DNA from 2 places in the Peribacillus sp. FSL K6-1552 genome. Region 1 is predicted to be linked to the other one. Evidence: riboswitches for the same ligand, from Rfam matches in the RefSeq annotation. Region 1 holds a riboswitch; the other holds the start of a gene.
What was found. A riboswitch is a leader RNA that binds a small molecule or an ion and turns the genes downstream of it on or off. The one in region 1 is predicted to bind preQ1.
Positions count from the first base shown of each region.

Region 2: linked by a shared signal. The riboswitch ahead of NST21_RS02295 (QueT transporter family protein) and the one ahead of NST21_RS21725 (VUT family protein) in region 1 are both predicted to bind preQ1.

Region 1 is NZ_JBBOST010000001.1:4,507,355-4,515,067, reverse strand. Features, by position in the region: gene queE (7-carboxy-7-deazaguanine synthase QueE) at 1-213, shown strand, start outside; gene NST21_RS21735 (DUF4260 domain-containing protein) at 295-642, opposite strand; gene NST21_RS21730 (TetR/AcrR family transcriptional regulator) at 694-1,263, opposite strand; PreQ1 riboswitch class I at 1,525-1,567, shown strand; gene NST21_RS21725 (VUT family protein) at 1,619-2,161, shown strand; gene NST21_RS21720 (hypothetical protein) at 2,180-2,668, opposite strand; gene NST21_RS21715 (TolB family protein) at 2,729-3,760, opposite strand; gene NST21_RS21710 (permease prefix domain 1-containing protein) at 3,773-4,636, opposite strand; gene NST21_RS21705 (PadR family transcriptional regulator) at 4,636-4,956, opposite strand; gene NST21_RS21700 (alpha/beta hydrolase) at 5,266-6,006, shown strand; gene NST21_RS21695 (DUF421 domain-containing protein) at 6,186-6,890, opposite strand; gene NST21_RS21690 (anti-repressor SinI family protein) at 7,066-7,236, opposite strand; gene NST21_RS21685 (TetR/AcrR family transcriptional regulator) at 7,383-7,713, opposite strand, start outside.
Region 2 is NZ_JBBOST010000001.1:481,370-489,082, forward strand. Features, by position in the region: gene NST21_RS02285 (PAS domain S-box protein) at 1-643, opposite strand, end outside; gene NST21_RS02290 (TVP38/TMEM64 family protein) at 759-1,415, opposite strand; gene NST21_RS02295 (QueT transporter family protein) at 1,537-2,022, opposite strand; PreQ1 riboswitch class I at 2,029-2,073, opposite strand; gene NST21_RS02300 (YbaK/EbsC family protein) at 2,243-2,764, shown strand; gene NST21_RS02305 (hypothetical protein) at 3,028-3,840, shown strand; gene NST21_RS02310 (DUF3892 domain-containing protein) at 4,026-4,322, opposite strand; gene adhP (alcohol dehydrogenase AdhP) at 4,601-5,614, shown strand; gene NST21_RS02320 (sigma-54-dependent transcriptional regulator) at 5,692-7,122, opposite strand; gene NST21_RS02325 (sensor histidine kinase) at 7,127-7,713, opposite strand, start outside.

The sequences.
Region 1 (7,713 bases):
AAAAACGTACATTTCCGGTACCCGGATATTCCTTTTTATTTGCAGGTTGGCAATGATGACAGCAGGACGGCTAATGATCAGCAGCTGATTAGCGGACTTTTGAAAAAATATGAAGAGCTAATTGATAAAGTAATATCTGATGATGAACTTAGAAATGTGAAAGTGCTGCCGCAGCTGCATACGTATATATGGGGAAATAAGCGGGGAGTGTAAAGGAAGAGAGTAAGAAGCAGTGTGATGCGCAAGATCAATCACACTGCTTTTTTTATACGGAAAATAAACTAAATACCACTATTATACCTCCTGAATGTGCGTAGCCTTGAAAGCCGTTGTGTATTTAAGGCCATATCCTAAAAAACGATCCATTCCAATATGAGCCGTCCAAATTAAACCTACCATTAAAATTGTATCCTGGTTTAGAGAAACAGCTAGTAAAATGATGAGTATTGATATTGTATAAGTATGAAACAAGTTATAAACCTTGGCACCAATTTGATTATTGATTAGATAGGCTAACATAGATATGTCAGGTGTTAATAGTAATAAAAGGAAAATCCACCAGCTAAATTCATTTATTGAATAGATATAAATTATCGCTATAAGAACCATAAGCCCTTCAGAATGTATTAATTTTTTCACCATATTTAAGCCTCCTAATCTTTATTAACCATTGGTCAATTAATGTGAAAAAAATTATACAATACTCTTCATAATATTTTTAACGTGAAAATTAGCTAAGCTTTTTACATCTTGATATGAAAGTTGTGTATTAATATAAAAAGTTATAAAGCCGTGGAGCGAAAGGAAAATAGACCATATTGATGCGGGGTTTAGTTTATTTTCTGTAAGGTCAGTCAGAGAACTGATTAGTTTTTCATATGTTTTATTAGAATCAAGTTGAAGTAAATGTTGAATTTCTTTTTCTTTAGATAAAAACATGATTGCATAATGATTTTGCTGGGTTAACCCAAACTCTATAAAGCATAGTAATATCTTCTCTATTTTTTGAGAAGCATTATTTTCAGTTAGGATGATATCATCTATTTTATTATTCAATAGAGAAAAATCCGTTTTTACCAAACTATAAAATATTTCGGCTTTATTTTTAAAATGATAATAAATAGCGCCATGACTACAATCTAATGTTTTAGCTAATTGCCGCATTGAAACTTTTGAATACCCAACGGATGCAAAGAGTTTCCGGGCTTCATTCAATACCATTTCCTTAGATAATTCTTTTCCATCTGATTTCCTTGGTGACATAGTATCACCTCCATATTTATTGACCAGTGGTTAATAACATCATATAGCAGTGTTTTATAATTGTCAAATATTAGAATAAAATGATTTGACAGGAGCTACTCCAATCCACATATGTAGTAACAAAATTCGAAACATCAGCCATAAGTCTAATTATTAATAAAGTATTTACTGAATTCGTTTTATAAATAGGTAATGTGGAAACTTCTTGATTTCCATTCGTTTTCAAGCTACGATAAATTAGGAAAAAGATAATCCGCTCATGCGGAAGAGGTTCTAGCTACCCTCTCAAAAAAACTAAGAAGAGCAGTACTCTTTCTTAGGGTGCTGTTTTTTCTGTATAAGGAGAATGTAAGAAATGTTAAGAATTATATTGTATTTAGTGTCCATTGTCACCGCGAATGTGGTTACAGCAGCTTTTGAACCATTACATTTTGGTGTGTTTATTATACCGATGGGGACATTACTCATCGGGGGAACCTTTATCTTTCGGGATCTAGTTCAGAATAAATTTGGCAGAGTGAAGACGTATGTGTGCATTGTCACGGCACTAATTTTATCAGCATGCGTATCATTTTTATTAGGAGATACCCTATTAATTGTGTTTGCTTCTGCACTATCGTTCGTGGTGGCAGAAACAGCTGATACTGAGATATATACCCGGTTAAAACTTCCGATGAGTTGGAGAGTATTTTACAGCGGGATTGTCGGAGGATTTTTCGATTCGGTGATATTTGTTGTGATTGGACTTAGCCCACTGGGTGCCAACGTTCTGCCATGGGAAGCCGTACCCGCTGCGATTTTTGGCCAAATCATTGTTAAAACAGTCATTCAGTCAATCGGTGCCGCGCTGTTGGGCCGGATCAATGTAAGACTGGAGAAGCGCGTTATCTCCGGTTAAATAGTAGGAGGGAAGCACTCAATGGATGGACCCAAAAAGGAAGAAGATAGATGCTATTGCCTGGAAGCTTTTCGTGAAAAATATGGTCCGGATGTCCAAGGAGACTGTATGAAGCTCTCCTGCGCCAATTATCGGAAGCATAAGGGAATAGACAATCATGAGAAACGTAAACATTAATATAAATAGGAAACGATCTGTATAAGTCGAGAAGGAAGGACCAAATTTGGTTCTTTTTTTTGTGTGAATTATAGGTTCGCGAGTAAATCGTGAAAACTCACGAGTAAACCAGCCAAATTCACGAGTAAATCGTGATAATTCACGAGTAACACAGAAATTCACGAGTAAGTCGTGAAAACTCACGAGTAAACCGTGATAATTCACGAGTAAACCAGCCAAACTCACGAGTAAATCGTGATAATTCACGAGTAAATCGTGATAATTCACGAGTAAACCAGCCAAACTCACGAGTAAATCGTGATAATTCACGAGTAAATCAGCCAAATTCATGAGTAACCCCATAAAAAAAGCTTCCGGCACCGTCAATAATTGGTGTCGGAAGCTTTTTTATTAATTAGGTAACAAAATTTCTTCTGGGTTGTCTCCATCAATCCCCACTTTATATAGGTGATACTGTGGATCGCTTTTGCCGAATTTCTTATCTACCATAAAATAGACTGTTTTTGAATCGCTGCTGATGACTGGGCGATCTGTGTATTCTTGAAGATGGGTCAGCTGCTTTTCGGTCTTGGTTTTGAGGTCATAGCTATAAAGCTCATAAATATAGGTACTACCTGATTGCTCGTTGGAGATGGACTGGAAAATCATCGTTTTTTCATCCGGGGTAATTGTGAAATCAAAAATATCGACATCACGTTTAGAGTCTGTGACGGTTTCGATACCCGTTTGGTCAAATTTCACTTTGAAAATCCGTTGATGCGTTTCGAAAATCTCATCAGCCGTTTTAGCATCCGCATCATCATCGGTTTGATAATAAGCGGCTTTTCCATCAGTGTTGACATTTAGAGAACTAAGACCATATTTCTTAAAAGAGGTCAGTTGGGTGGACTCCTTTTTTTCTATATCAAATTCATAAATATCGAGATCGTGAGGGCGGGGACCCGTGATCGGCGAATAGTTTTTAAACGAACCGGCTCCAATATAAAAGAGAGAGCGGCCGCTTTTTGTGAAATCGAGTTCTGTGATCAGGAAGTCTGCTTTGAATAATTCACTGATTTTCTGTGATTTCATATCAAAAAGCTGAATGGAACTAGTTGAATCTTCTTCTTGGTTTTTTTTAGCTACAATAAATGCAAGCATATTTCCATCGTAGGAATAAGTCGGGTCGAGGATTTGTTCATCGTTGCTCAATTCAAGGACTTTTTTTTCAACGGATAATGTAGGATTATAGAGTTTTAATTGTGGTTTTCCCTTTAAGTGTGTGACGTATGCAATTGTACCTTGAGTGGATACGTCGTATTGATTGGTTAAGCCCTGCTGCTTTTCATTTTCTTCTTTTTTAAAGACCAAGCCGGCGATGACAAACAAGACAGTCACAATCGCAAGCGTGATCAGAATGAGATAGATGTGCTTCTTTTTCATTTGAAGGACTCCTTAACGGTAGAGTATCATCATCGTAAAAATAATTGCTAGAACAAGTAATACCTGTAGAACAGCACATATATTTGATGCCGTAGGATGCTTTTTTAACAGTTTAATCTGTAGGATATATAACGAAATCCATAAGACAGTCGGGATGAAAAATAATAGCATAAACGGCTGGACTTCACTTGAGAAGATTAAAAAAGCATATAAGAAAAATAAGGTAACTGACAAAATCAAGATGCCGAGTGTAATATTGGAAATGTGCAGAAGTTTTGCTTTTTTTAAATTCTTTCCACTATATCCTGGAAGAACCAAGGCTGTTTTGTAAATGAGGTAAAGGGATAGTAGGAGAATCGCTGCCATAATCAGGCTGAATAAAGGAAATAATGTAAAGTCAAGGGCGGACGCGATTCCCCATCCATATATATAGACAAGGGCATGGGTCACTAACACGATGTTGACCATGATTTTCCGGTTGATAGAGACTAGGAGGTTAAGTGTAAGTGAGAGTAAAGTTGCACTAGTCAGTATCGAAAAAAGAAGCCAGCCGATGTAAGCATCTCCTTCTTGGAATAGTTGCAACGCATACACCGAAAACGTAAAAAGAATTGAAACGATGGATAAAGTCAGCATAAGCTCTTTTCGGTATGGAAAAAGGGCCTGCTGAATTTGACTGCCGATTTCCCATTCGTCGCCAAAAAGGATTAATGCCATTTTCTCGGCTTCTTTTGGGGTCTTCCCCTGCTTTATTAAATCATCCCGGCTCAACTCCAGATGGAGAAGCAGTTCTTCAAACATATCTTCTTTTTCTTCCTTGGTACAATCGGTTTGGTTGACTATTTTTTTTACATACCTTTCAAATGTTGTTTTCATCAGAAATCCTCTGCGCTTTTCCGAACTAAATTTTCAAGGAAGGTAAAGCTGCTGCGTTTACGTTCAAGCTCGGTTTGGCCGCTGTCTGTGATACGATAATATTTCCTGCGCCCGGACTCGGACTCTTTCCAATACCCTTCTATAAATTCCTTTCTTTCTAAACGCTTAAGAGCCGGATATAGGGTGCCTTCACTGATTTCGTATTGCCCCTCGCTCATTTGCCTTAGAATCTTCGTCATTTCATAGCCATACAGCTCTTTTTGTGAAAGAAGTGAAAGCAGGAGGAGGTCAATACTTCCCTTCATCAATTCTTTATCCAAAAAATCACCTTCTTTTTTCATTTGCTTTAGTGTAATACGATGTACATCGTATTACAAGGTATATTTTACTTTTTTAAAAAAAAATGGTTAAATGACGATTGCTAAATAAAATCAATCATAGTAAAATGTGCTTCTGAACGGATGAGTTGTAAAGAGTGTGGTAAGGATACTATATACTTGATTTAACTGTTTTAATGAAAATACGGAATAGGATAGAAGAAATCCCACTCAAGGGGTATTAATTGATTTTTTTTTGAAAATCATTTAGATTCTATTTATCAACAAGAGCAGAAAGAAGGTCCTAGATAGATGAAAGTGAAAGCACCTGAGTCATTCACATACAGAGGTGGAAATAGAGCTGTTCTTTTACTTCACGGGTTTACCGGAAGTACAGGAGATATGAAAAAATTAGGGAAATACCTGAATGATCGCGACTATACCTGTCACGGGCCTCTTTATAGAGGGCACGGAGTATCGGCCGAGGAACTTGCTAAAACAGGTCCAAAGGAATGGTGGAAAGACGTAGTGGATGGTTATCAATTCCTTAAAGATGAAGGCTACGAGGAAATTGCTGTTGTAGGAATTTCTTTAGGAGGAGTGTTCTCATTAAAAGTAGGAATTGAACTTCCTGTGATAGGGGTGGTTTCAATGTGCGCTCCGACGCAAGGAAAAAGTATCGATCGACAAAAAAACCGCTTGCTCAATTATGCACAGGCTTATAAGAAGTTTGAAGGCAAAGATGCAGACCAAATTGCTGCCGAAGTGAAGCTGTTGGAAGAAGAGCCTATGACTTCACTGAAAGATGTGGTGAATATAATAAATGAGACTGGTGAAAATTTAGATTTAATCACATCACCAACTCTTGTTTTACAAGGGCGCTTGGATGATCCCGACTATACGAACAGTGCTACAGCGATTTTCAGTGAAGTCGATACGCAGCATAAACACTTGATATGGTACGAAAACTCTGGCCATATAATCACATTAGGCAAAGAACGTGAGCAGGTTTATGAAGATGTGTATAAGTTCTTAAATACACTACTTTGGTAGAAGCAGAGGGAAACTTTCTCTATGTATAAACAGGGGTAATCTTGTCCTAAGAAGGCCACCAATTTGGTGGCCTTTAACATATTCAGGGTATAAAACTACTCTCTCTTTAAGTAAAAGTAAATCGTATTAAATAGAGGCATAGCTAAGAGGACTTACTATATATGGTTTAGCTTCAAAATCTAGTTGTATAAAAAGATTTTCACTGTATCGTTATTATCAATGGTTGCTAATAAAATATCATATACGTCCTCACTGTATGCAGTTTTTATTCGGTTTTTAAGCCATTCTTCGTCTTTACCAATGCGGGTTAATTCACTAAAATCAATTTTTCCCTCTTTAATAATCGTTCTAGGAAAAGAAAAGGTTTTTGTTACTAGTTCTAAATCGGCAGGGGTTACGGCTTCATATTGAGGGTTTAAAAAAAATGAAATTGTACCATCTGGTTCCCATAATGCAAGAGCAACTTTTTGAATATCTTCAATTTTTTCTTTTCTTAATTCAGATAATAAAAAATCGATAGAGATTCTTGCTTTGGCTAAGCTTTTGTAAATAATTTGCCCATTTTCTATAAGGGGAAAGGGAGAGTTTTCAAAAAAACTTCGAAGTTTTCCCCACTTTAGGCTCAAAAAAACGCAAAAAATATATAAAAGTACTAATACGGCAGTCGTTATCAATGGTCCCTTTAAACCTAACTGTTCATCAGATAAAGGATGGGCAAGGATGTTTCCAATAATTAATGCTATTAAAAAATCAAGTAATCTTAACTGAGAAATAGCTCGTTGCCCCATTATTTTAGCTGCAAAAAGTAAAAAGAAGTAAGATACAATGGCCCTTAAGATCCACTGAATTATAGTAAGTGCTTCTTGGCCGTGAAAAAAGTCCATCCTAAACTCACATCCTTGTTTAATGGGGTTTAAGGTTTAGTATGGAGCTTTTGACCAATGATTATCACAAGAAAATAATATAGATGAAGTACAAATTAATTAGATTTTCAGATAAAAGATGGACTTCCATATGGAGTCCATCTTTTATTCGTTTTGAAATTATTATTCCTACAAACTAATCTTCCATTTGCGGCTGTAAATCTGTTTCGAAAGTATTATTCATTTGATGCTGTCTAATAAATTTTCTGACCTGTTCTTTTGTTATTCCGCTTTGTTTGGCTTCAATCATAAGTGCAATCCACATTCTTTCTAGCGGTTCCTGCTGCGATTGCTTTATAGAATTCATAATAATACTCCCTATCAACTATATTTTAAATTTCGCAGAGGAATAATAGTTAGAAACGTAAAAAGAATTATTAGGTCTTAACTAGCAATCCATCCAACAAAAGGTGTACAATTTCATTCGCTAATATTTCAGGTTGAATGTTTTCTTCAAAAATTTTGAGTTATGGTTAAACGTTCAATAATTCCGACCAGGCTTTCAGCTATAATCAACATGTTAGCATCTGGATGGAAATAGCCATTTTGTTGTTCATAAATCAGGTTTTCTTTTATTTGTGCCGCTAACTGCTTCTTTATTTCTTCAGCCTCTTGAGAGAGAAAAAAACCAATTCGAGTTAAACTTTGATTTTCAGCAAAGAAACGAAATATCGCGGCTAATCCTTGGGTGATTTTGAGGGGAATAGCGTTTAAATCAAGCCCAGTTTCAAGTCGGCTCTGTATAGTAAGATTAAATAATTCATATCGGAATTTCTTAACTAAC
Region 2 (7,713 bases), 4.0 Mb from region 1:
GATAAGGGTTGTGTTCGAACAATGATTTATAGCGCTGTTCACTCTCAAATAATTGATTTTCTGCGACAACTCTTTCAGAAATATCCCTGCCAATGACCACTAATCCTTTTCGTGAACCATCTTCAAAGAACAAAGGAACTTTGATGGTATCAAAGGTCTTATGATTGCCGTTGGGTAGCGGGATGATTTCCTCACACCGCGTAATCTCCTTTTTTATCCACGTTTCTTCATCTGAAATTTCACAGTAGATTAACGACTCTTTATAAAATTCGGAGTATTCTGCGAGCTCACTGTCTTTTTTCCCCTTATAGTCTACATGTTCCAATTGAAATAATTGCAGACCAAAGGTGTTGGATTCAAGCCATCGGCCATCTCCATCCTTGAAGTTAACGAAGTCTACCATTGAATTAATGAGCGTGCGACGACGCTGTTCCTCTTCTTTTAATTGCTTGAATTTTTCTCTTTTAGCCAAATAAAGAAATAAAATCAAGCCTATTGTTAAAAGAAAAACAATTCCTTCTGCTCTTTGGAGTTGAATAAAGACCTCTTTGTTTTCAATATTAGTAGTTAAAAAGTAGTCGAACACGACTAGTGTAAGAGTCCCAAATAGGATATATAGTACTAAAATGGAGCGTTTGGACATGGAGATTCTCCCTGATTTACGACATTTCAAAGGTTAAAAATACATACACATTTTAACAAACTATCAAAGAAAAATATATGCAGAATCATAAATAAAAAAACAGGAACCCTAACAGTCACCTGTTTTTCCTGAAGAAGGTTACTTTCTTTTTCTTCTTAAAGCGTTTATAGATAAGGAAAAATAGTAAGAAGAGGAAGGCGAGTACAGCTAGTGTATATTCGTTCATTTCCACAGATAGGAGACCATAAGGGATTAAGGATAGAAAGAAAAAGTATATAAGATTGCCGAGTGCGGTCGCTAATAAAAAATCCTTGAAGGTTACAGAACTGACTCCTGCTGCCAAGTTAATTAAACTTGTTGGTATGAGTGGGAATATCCTTCCGGTAAACACGTACATAAATCCATGCTCTACAACGGATTCTTTCCATTTTGGGCCCATTTTCTTTAAGAGAGGTGCCTGAAACCAGTTCCTGGCTGCATAAAAAATGAATCCTGATGCAACGACACTTGTAACCCAACTCCATAGGTACCCATATATGAATCCAAATATCGCGACATTGATGGTTAGGAGTAAAATTAAGGGTATAATGGTAAAAGAATTTTGGACAATCATCAACACAAATGTCACAACAAAAGTAAGCAAAAGGTTTTCTGTCAATATGGTTATAACTGAATCCAAATCACTTTTCCAAACCATGGTGAACAATTCTGCATTGGAAACGATAAATATTACTATTACCAGTAGACCGATTAAGGTCAGTATTTTTTTCAAAAGGTCACCACCATTCATACTAATAGTTTATCATCTTCAGGTTCAATGGTGAAAAAAAGAGCTTCCGCATGAAGCAGACAGCTCTTTTCCATTATAGTGGGTTAACAACGCGAAGATTCCTTTATAGCCACTTTTCAAACTGAATTCTTTTATTCATTCCATAAATAATTGGCGCACCAACTAAAAGGACGATGAACTCACCGACAGCCGTGGTCATCCAGCTTAACAAGAATGGTAAATCCAGGGCAAGGTTCAGTTCGATTGCAATTAAAAACATTGTGAACGTGAAAAAGATAATCGTAACGATCATCCGTCCTTTAATGCTCTTTATGAAGCGTGAGGCAAAAATGACAAGCAATAAGGCAAGCAGAGATTGCCCTACCCCGAATATCAAATCATATGGCACCATCGGCGAAAAGAGCAGATTCGATATGAAAACGCCGCCCACTATGCCGTAGATATATTTTTTATTAAATACAATCAGATGATTCAATATTTCCGGAACCCGAAATTGGTATATTCCAAATGATATTGGTTGAAACACAAATGAGACCACCACATATAAGGCGGCCAATAACCCGCTTATCACGAGTGTACGAACATTCATTTTACTCTCTCCCTAGTTTTTTATCGTGGGATGGTTACGAACCACGTTTAGGCTTTTGCCAGAAGACTAATAGTATCCCATGTAGGCTTGTTTCGTCAATTTGTAAAGAATGGTTTTAATATATATAAGTTTTCAGGGAGGGCAGTCCAAAAGGAGTTTTGATTTTTTGCAAAGAAGGATGATATTATTTCAATATGTACTTCAAAGGAGTGAATAAATTATGTCGATCGAGAGTGTCAAAAGCCATTTTAAAAAATGGAGTCGGGAAGGCGATGTAATGGAGTTCGAAACATCGAGTGCTACGGTGATTGAAGCAGCAGAAACCATCGGTGTTATTCCAGCGCGGATTGCTAAGACTCTTTCCTTTAAGGGGGAAGGTGAGCATGCAATTTTGGTCGTAGCAGCAGGAGACGCAAAAGTGGATAATAAGAAATTTCGTCAGACGTTCGGGTTCAAGGCACGAATGTTGTCAGCTGAGGATGTGCTTGAACAGACTGGTCATGCCATTGGAGGAGTCTGCCCGTTTGGGTTGGCAAATGACCTAGATGTTTTCCTTGATGTGTCGATGAAGCGCTTTGAGTCTTTATTCCCAGCATGTGGAAGTGCGAACTCTGCAATAGAACTTAAACTCGCTGAATTATTTGAATATTCAGGAGCGAAGGATTGGGTTGATGTTTGTAAGGCATGGGAAGAAGAGCAGAATGAGGAAGCAGTAGTAGGTAAGGCAGTTGATGGATTTTGATTTATCGTACCAAAAAGAACCACATAGAATGGAAATGAGTCCACTTTGGTGGACTTTATTTGTTGATAACGAGAGACATTACCTGTTCCCTTTTTATTACTGGGTTTTTAGTTATAAGCTTTTAACTTGTTCCTAATAGGTTTGCTCCCATTTTCTTCTGAAAAGTTGACCGCAGATGTAAATTAACGGTCTAATTAGGGGAGGTTTGTTCAACATGGCGCATAGGCAAATCGTTAAGAAAGTTCGTAAGTGGAGGGTTAAAGATGTTCAATGGAAGCTATAAAAAAAACAATAGCAGTTATCTCAGTCTTAAAACTCTTTATGAAGAAAATATCACGGTTAAGAGCATTGCCCAGGAGCTTGAGTTTTGCCATAAAAACGATTTAGCACTGGAGATACAAAAAGAATTGGAAAAAAAGAATTTCGATATATTGGCCGTAGAGGATCAAGGGGAAATTATCGGATATATCGAAAGGCAAGAACTTGGTGAAGGCAAGATTGCGGAGTATTTGAAATGTTTTACACCAAGAGAATTGGTTTCGGATTCAACCCCTTTGATTCAACTTCTCCATATTTTTAAGAATAAAACGAGGGTGTTCGTGTTAGAAAATAATTCAATTAAAAAGTTGATTACCCACGCTGATCTGCAAAAGCCTCCAATCAGAATGCTGATTTTTGGCTATATTACCCTTTTGGAAATGAGGATGAGCGATATCATCATGGATAAATTCGGGGATGACAGTTGGTATCCAATGATCAGCGGAGATCGTTTAGAAAAGGCTACCGAATTATATAGGAGGAGAATCGATAAAAATGAGGATATCAATTTAATAGAGTGTCTGCAAATCAGTGATAAATTCGATATCATTCATAAAGATCAGGAATTGAGGTCCTTCTTCCAAATTCCTTCTAAAAGTAAAGGAAAGAAAGATGCGAATGCCATCCGGAAATTACGGGATAAGATTTCTCATGCTAATGAACTTGGGTTGGACATGTCTTGGATAGAAATCATCGAAGTGGTGGAATCCTGTGGCCAACTGCTCGAAATCTCTGAATCCTATCGGTATGAAAAATAAAATGATGGTGAGAGACTTCTTAGGTAGACCATACTTCAAATAACTCTGCAATTTTAAAACAGAGCTGTACCGCATCTTTAAGGCGAACCGGAATTATGGAGAACCAGCTACTATGCTGGTTCCTTTTTGTTTAACCCCCCTGACAGAAAAAAACTGCCCATACGTGAGGCAGCTTCTTCAAATAGTTAGAACTCTGGTAGTTCATCCAGGTTATTTTCCTTTACCCCATCGGGCTCACTCCGCAATATGTCACGGCCATATTTATGGAAGACATCAACATTGGCGAGGTTGCCTGCCTTAGCTTCCGAAAGAGCGGTGGGATAGTCAAGCTCCCGCCCAGAGTTTGTTTTGATGGCAATAATATTGTCATCTTCATTTTTTCGTACTGCGATAATTTCTTCTTTTCCAGTTGTATCATGTTGATTTACTTGTGGGGTTCCCTGCTGTTTGTAGGATTCATATGCTTTTTCAAATTGGTCCATGCTTGGACACCTCCTATTTATAGGGTGAGCTATTTGGTCAGCAATATACAAACCAGGTTTCGTCCAGATTGAGCCGCATTTTTGTCAAAATGGGCCGACTTTTCGGCATTTTTTTTTGAAAAGACTGTTGTCCGGGCTTTATTCTTCTGGCATGGCACTTGCATCATAAATAAGTGGAAGTGAGAAATATCCACTTAAAAAAGGGAGGAATATGAATCATGAATGTAAAACAAGGGGCAAGTACTGCGGATGCAAAAAAAATACAAGACGTTAAGACAATGAAGGCGGCGGTCGTCAATGAATTTAATCAAGAGCTTGAGATTAAAGATGTACCAATCCCAGAATTAGAATATGGTGAGATATTAGTGAAAATTAAAGCATGTGGCGTGTGTCATACCGATTTACATGCGGTACATGGTGATTGGCCGGTAAAACCGAAGCTGCCACTTATTCCTGGACATGAGGGTGTAGGCATTATTGAGAAGGTGGCAGAAGGCGTTACTACATTAAAGGTTGGTGACCGCGTTGGGATTCCATGGCTTTACTCGGCATGTGGCGATTGTGAATACTGTCTGACTGGACGGGAAACGCTTTGCCTGGATCAATTGAATGCAGGATATTCTGTGGATGGCGGTTATGCGGAATATTGCAAAGCGCCAGCAAAATATGTGGTCAAGGTTCCTGAAGGGCTTGACTTTGCGGAAGTTTCACCGATTTTCTGTGCTGGTGTAACGACTTATAAAGCGCTTAAAGTGTCAGAAGCTAAACCTGGAGATTGGGTAGCAATCTATGGAATTGGTGGATTGGGTCATGTTGCTCTTCAATACGCGAAAGCTATGGGCTTTAATGTCATTGCCGTTGATATTCAAGATGATAAGCTTGATCTGGCTACAGAATTAGGAGCAGATTTCACGGTTAATGGTCTTAAGAGCGATCCTGTACAAGCCATAAAGGAAAAAGTTGGTGGAGTACAAGCAGCCATTTCTGTAGCGGTTACGAAAAAAGCTTTCGAACAAGCTTACAGTTCAGTTAAAAGGGGTGGAACATTGGTCGTTGTCGGATTGCCGAATGACGAACTTCCAATTCCAATTTTTGATACGGTACTAAATGGGGTGACTGTAAAAGGGTCAATCGTTGGTACAAGAAAAGATCTACAAGAAGCTGTTCAATTTGCGGCTGATGGCAAAGTAAGGACGAATATTGAAACGAGAACGCTTGATGAAATCAACGACGTGTTTCAAATGATGGAAAAGGGCGAAATCAACGGACGAATCGTATTAACTTTAGAATAGAAATAAACAAACGAGGGGGTCCTAAAATCGGGCACCCTCGTTTGTTCTAGGTAGCTTATAAGAATTCTATAATTAGATTATGTCTGATTCTTCTCATTTAATATATATCGCAATTTTCTCATGGAGATCTGCAAACGCTTTGCCGCTTCATTTCGATTTCCATAGGTTTTTTGAAGTGCCTGCATGACGAGTTCTTTGCCAATTGTAGATTCGAGTTGTTTGATTTCCTTAAGGATTTCCTCGAGCATTAGTTCATCTTTCTCATTAAAGTCGGCAACCAGCTGTTTACGCCATTCTTCGAGATGATTTTCAGTCGACTGATTCGCATTCGGCGGGTCTTTTTTTATTGGAGTAACCTGGTTGGTAGATAGAAGGATATCATTTGCCGAGATTTCCTGTTTATGGTCAGCAAGAGTGAGAGTTCGCATGATTACATTAGATAATTCGCGTATATTACCGGGCCAGTCGTATTGCTGTAATTTTTCAATAGCTTCATTGGAAAAGGAGATATCTGCCTGGCCAGTTCTTTCAACCAAATGTCGGACAAGGAGGGGAATATCTTCTTTTCTGTTACGCAAGGCGGGGATATCAAGAGTGACGACGTTCAGTCGATAAAATAGGTCTTCCCGGAATTTGTTTTTTTCAACTGCCTGCTGCAGATTTTCATTGGAGGCGGCTACTAAGCGGGCATTTGTTCTTAATGTTCCGCTACTTCCGACACGCATAAATTCCCGTGTTTCCAAAACTCGAAGCAATTTGACTTGTATGGCCGGACTCGCGTCGGCAATTTCGTCGAGGAAAAGGGTGCCATTCCCTGCAATTTCAAAGAAACCTTTTCGTTGTTGGGTTGCTCCGGTGAAGGCCCCTTTTTCATGCCCAAATAATTCGCTTTCGAGAAGGGATTCCGAGATTGCTCCACAATTAATACCAATAAAGGGCTCGTGGCATCGCGGGCTTGCTGAGTGAATGAAACGGGAAAGTACTTCTTTGCCACTCCCTGTTTCTCCCTCGATCAAGACATTGACGGATTTTTGAGCCACTTTGAAAGCCATTTCAATCAGTTCCTTCATTAATAAACTTTCTCCTACAATGAGACCCGACTCTTTGGCAAGGTTATGGATAAAGTGTTGATTCAAATCGTCGTTTTCATTCAATAGGTTGTCAAGTTGCTTTTCCAATACTTCAATATCCACAAAGGGTTTTTCCATATAATCACTCGCTCCAAGTTTCATTGCCTCGACAGCGGTCTTGACTGTGCTGTATCCGGTCATAATCAGTGCCTTGCAAAGCGGTTGTTTTTGTTTCAGATGCTGCAGGAGAGAAAGGCCATCACAATCTGGAAGCTTTAGGTCTATCATCGCGGCATTAAAGCGCTGCTGATTAAAATCTATTTGGTGAAATTCCTTTCCACTGTTCACGACCTGTACGTGATATCCTTTCATCGAAAAAAGGCGGGATAAAAAGGTACCAACTTCTTTTTCATCGTCTACCACAAGTAAATGAATCATCTCATCATCTCCTTTCATCTTCTGGCTGCAAGGGAAGCCTCAGGAAAAATACACTTCCTTTTCCAGTTGCGCTTATTACGTCAATTTTGCCTCCATGGTCTTTCGCAATGCCAAGGCTCACAGATAATCCTAGGCCTGTACCTTTTTCACGGTCCTTAGTCGTATGAAAAGGATGAAAAATGAGCGGCAGCCGCTCTGCTTCAATCCCAGCCCCGTTATCAGCAACCTTCACCACCATGAATTCTTCTTCAGAATAGGTATGAATCGTAATGGACTTTTCCGATATATCACAATCATCCAATGCATCCTTGGCATTCAATAGCAAATTGATGATTATTTGTTCTATCTGGGGCTGGCTTCCCTTTATGAAAGGAAGATCTTCCTGAAGGGAAAGATGAAGGGAAATTTGTTTCTTCCCTAGTTGAAACTTCAGAAGGTTCATTACCTGATGTATGGCCTCGTTAATAGAGTAATAGTGGAATCTATATTCATCTTGACGGGAAAAGGTAAGTAAACTTTTCACGATTTGCCTGCACCGGTCGCCGCAATTTTTAATATCGGTTAGAAGCATATAATCTTCATTGTCTGGTA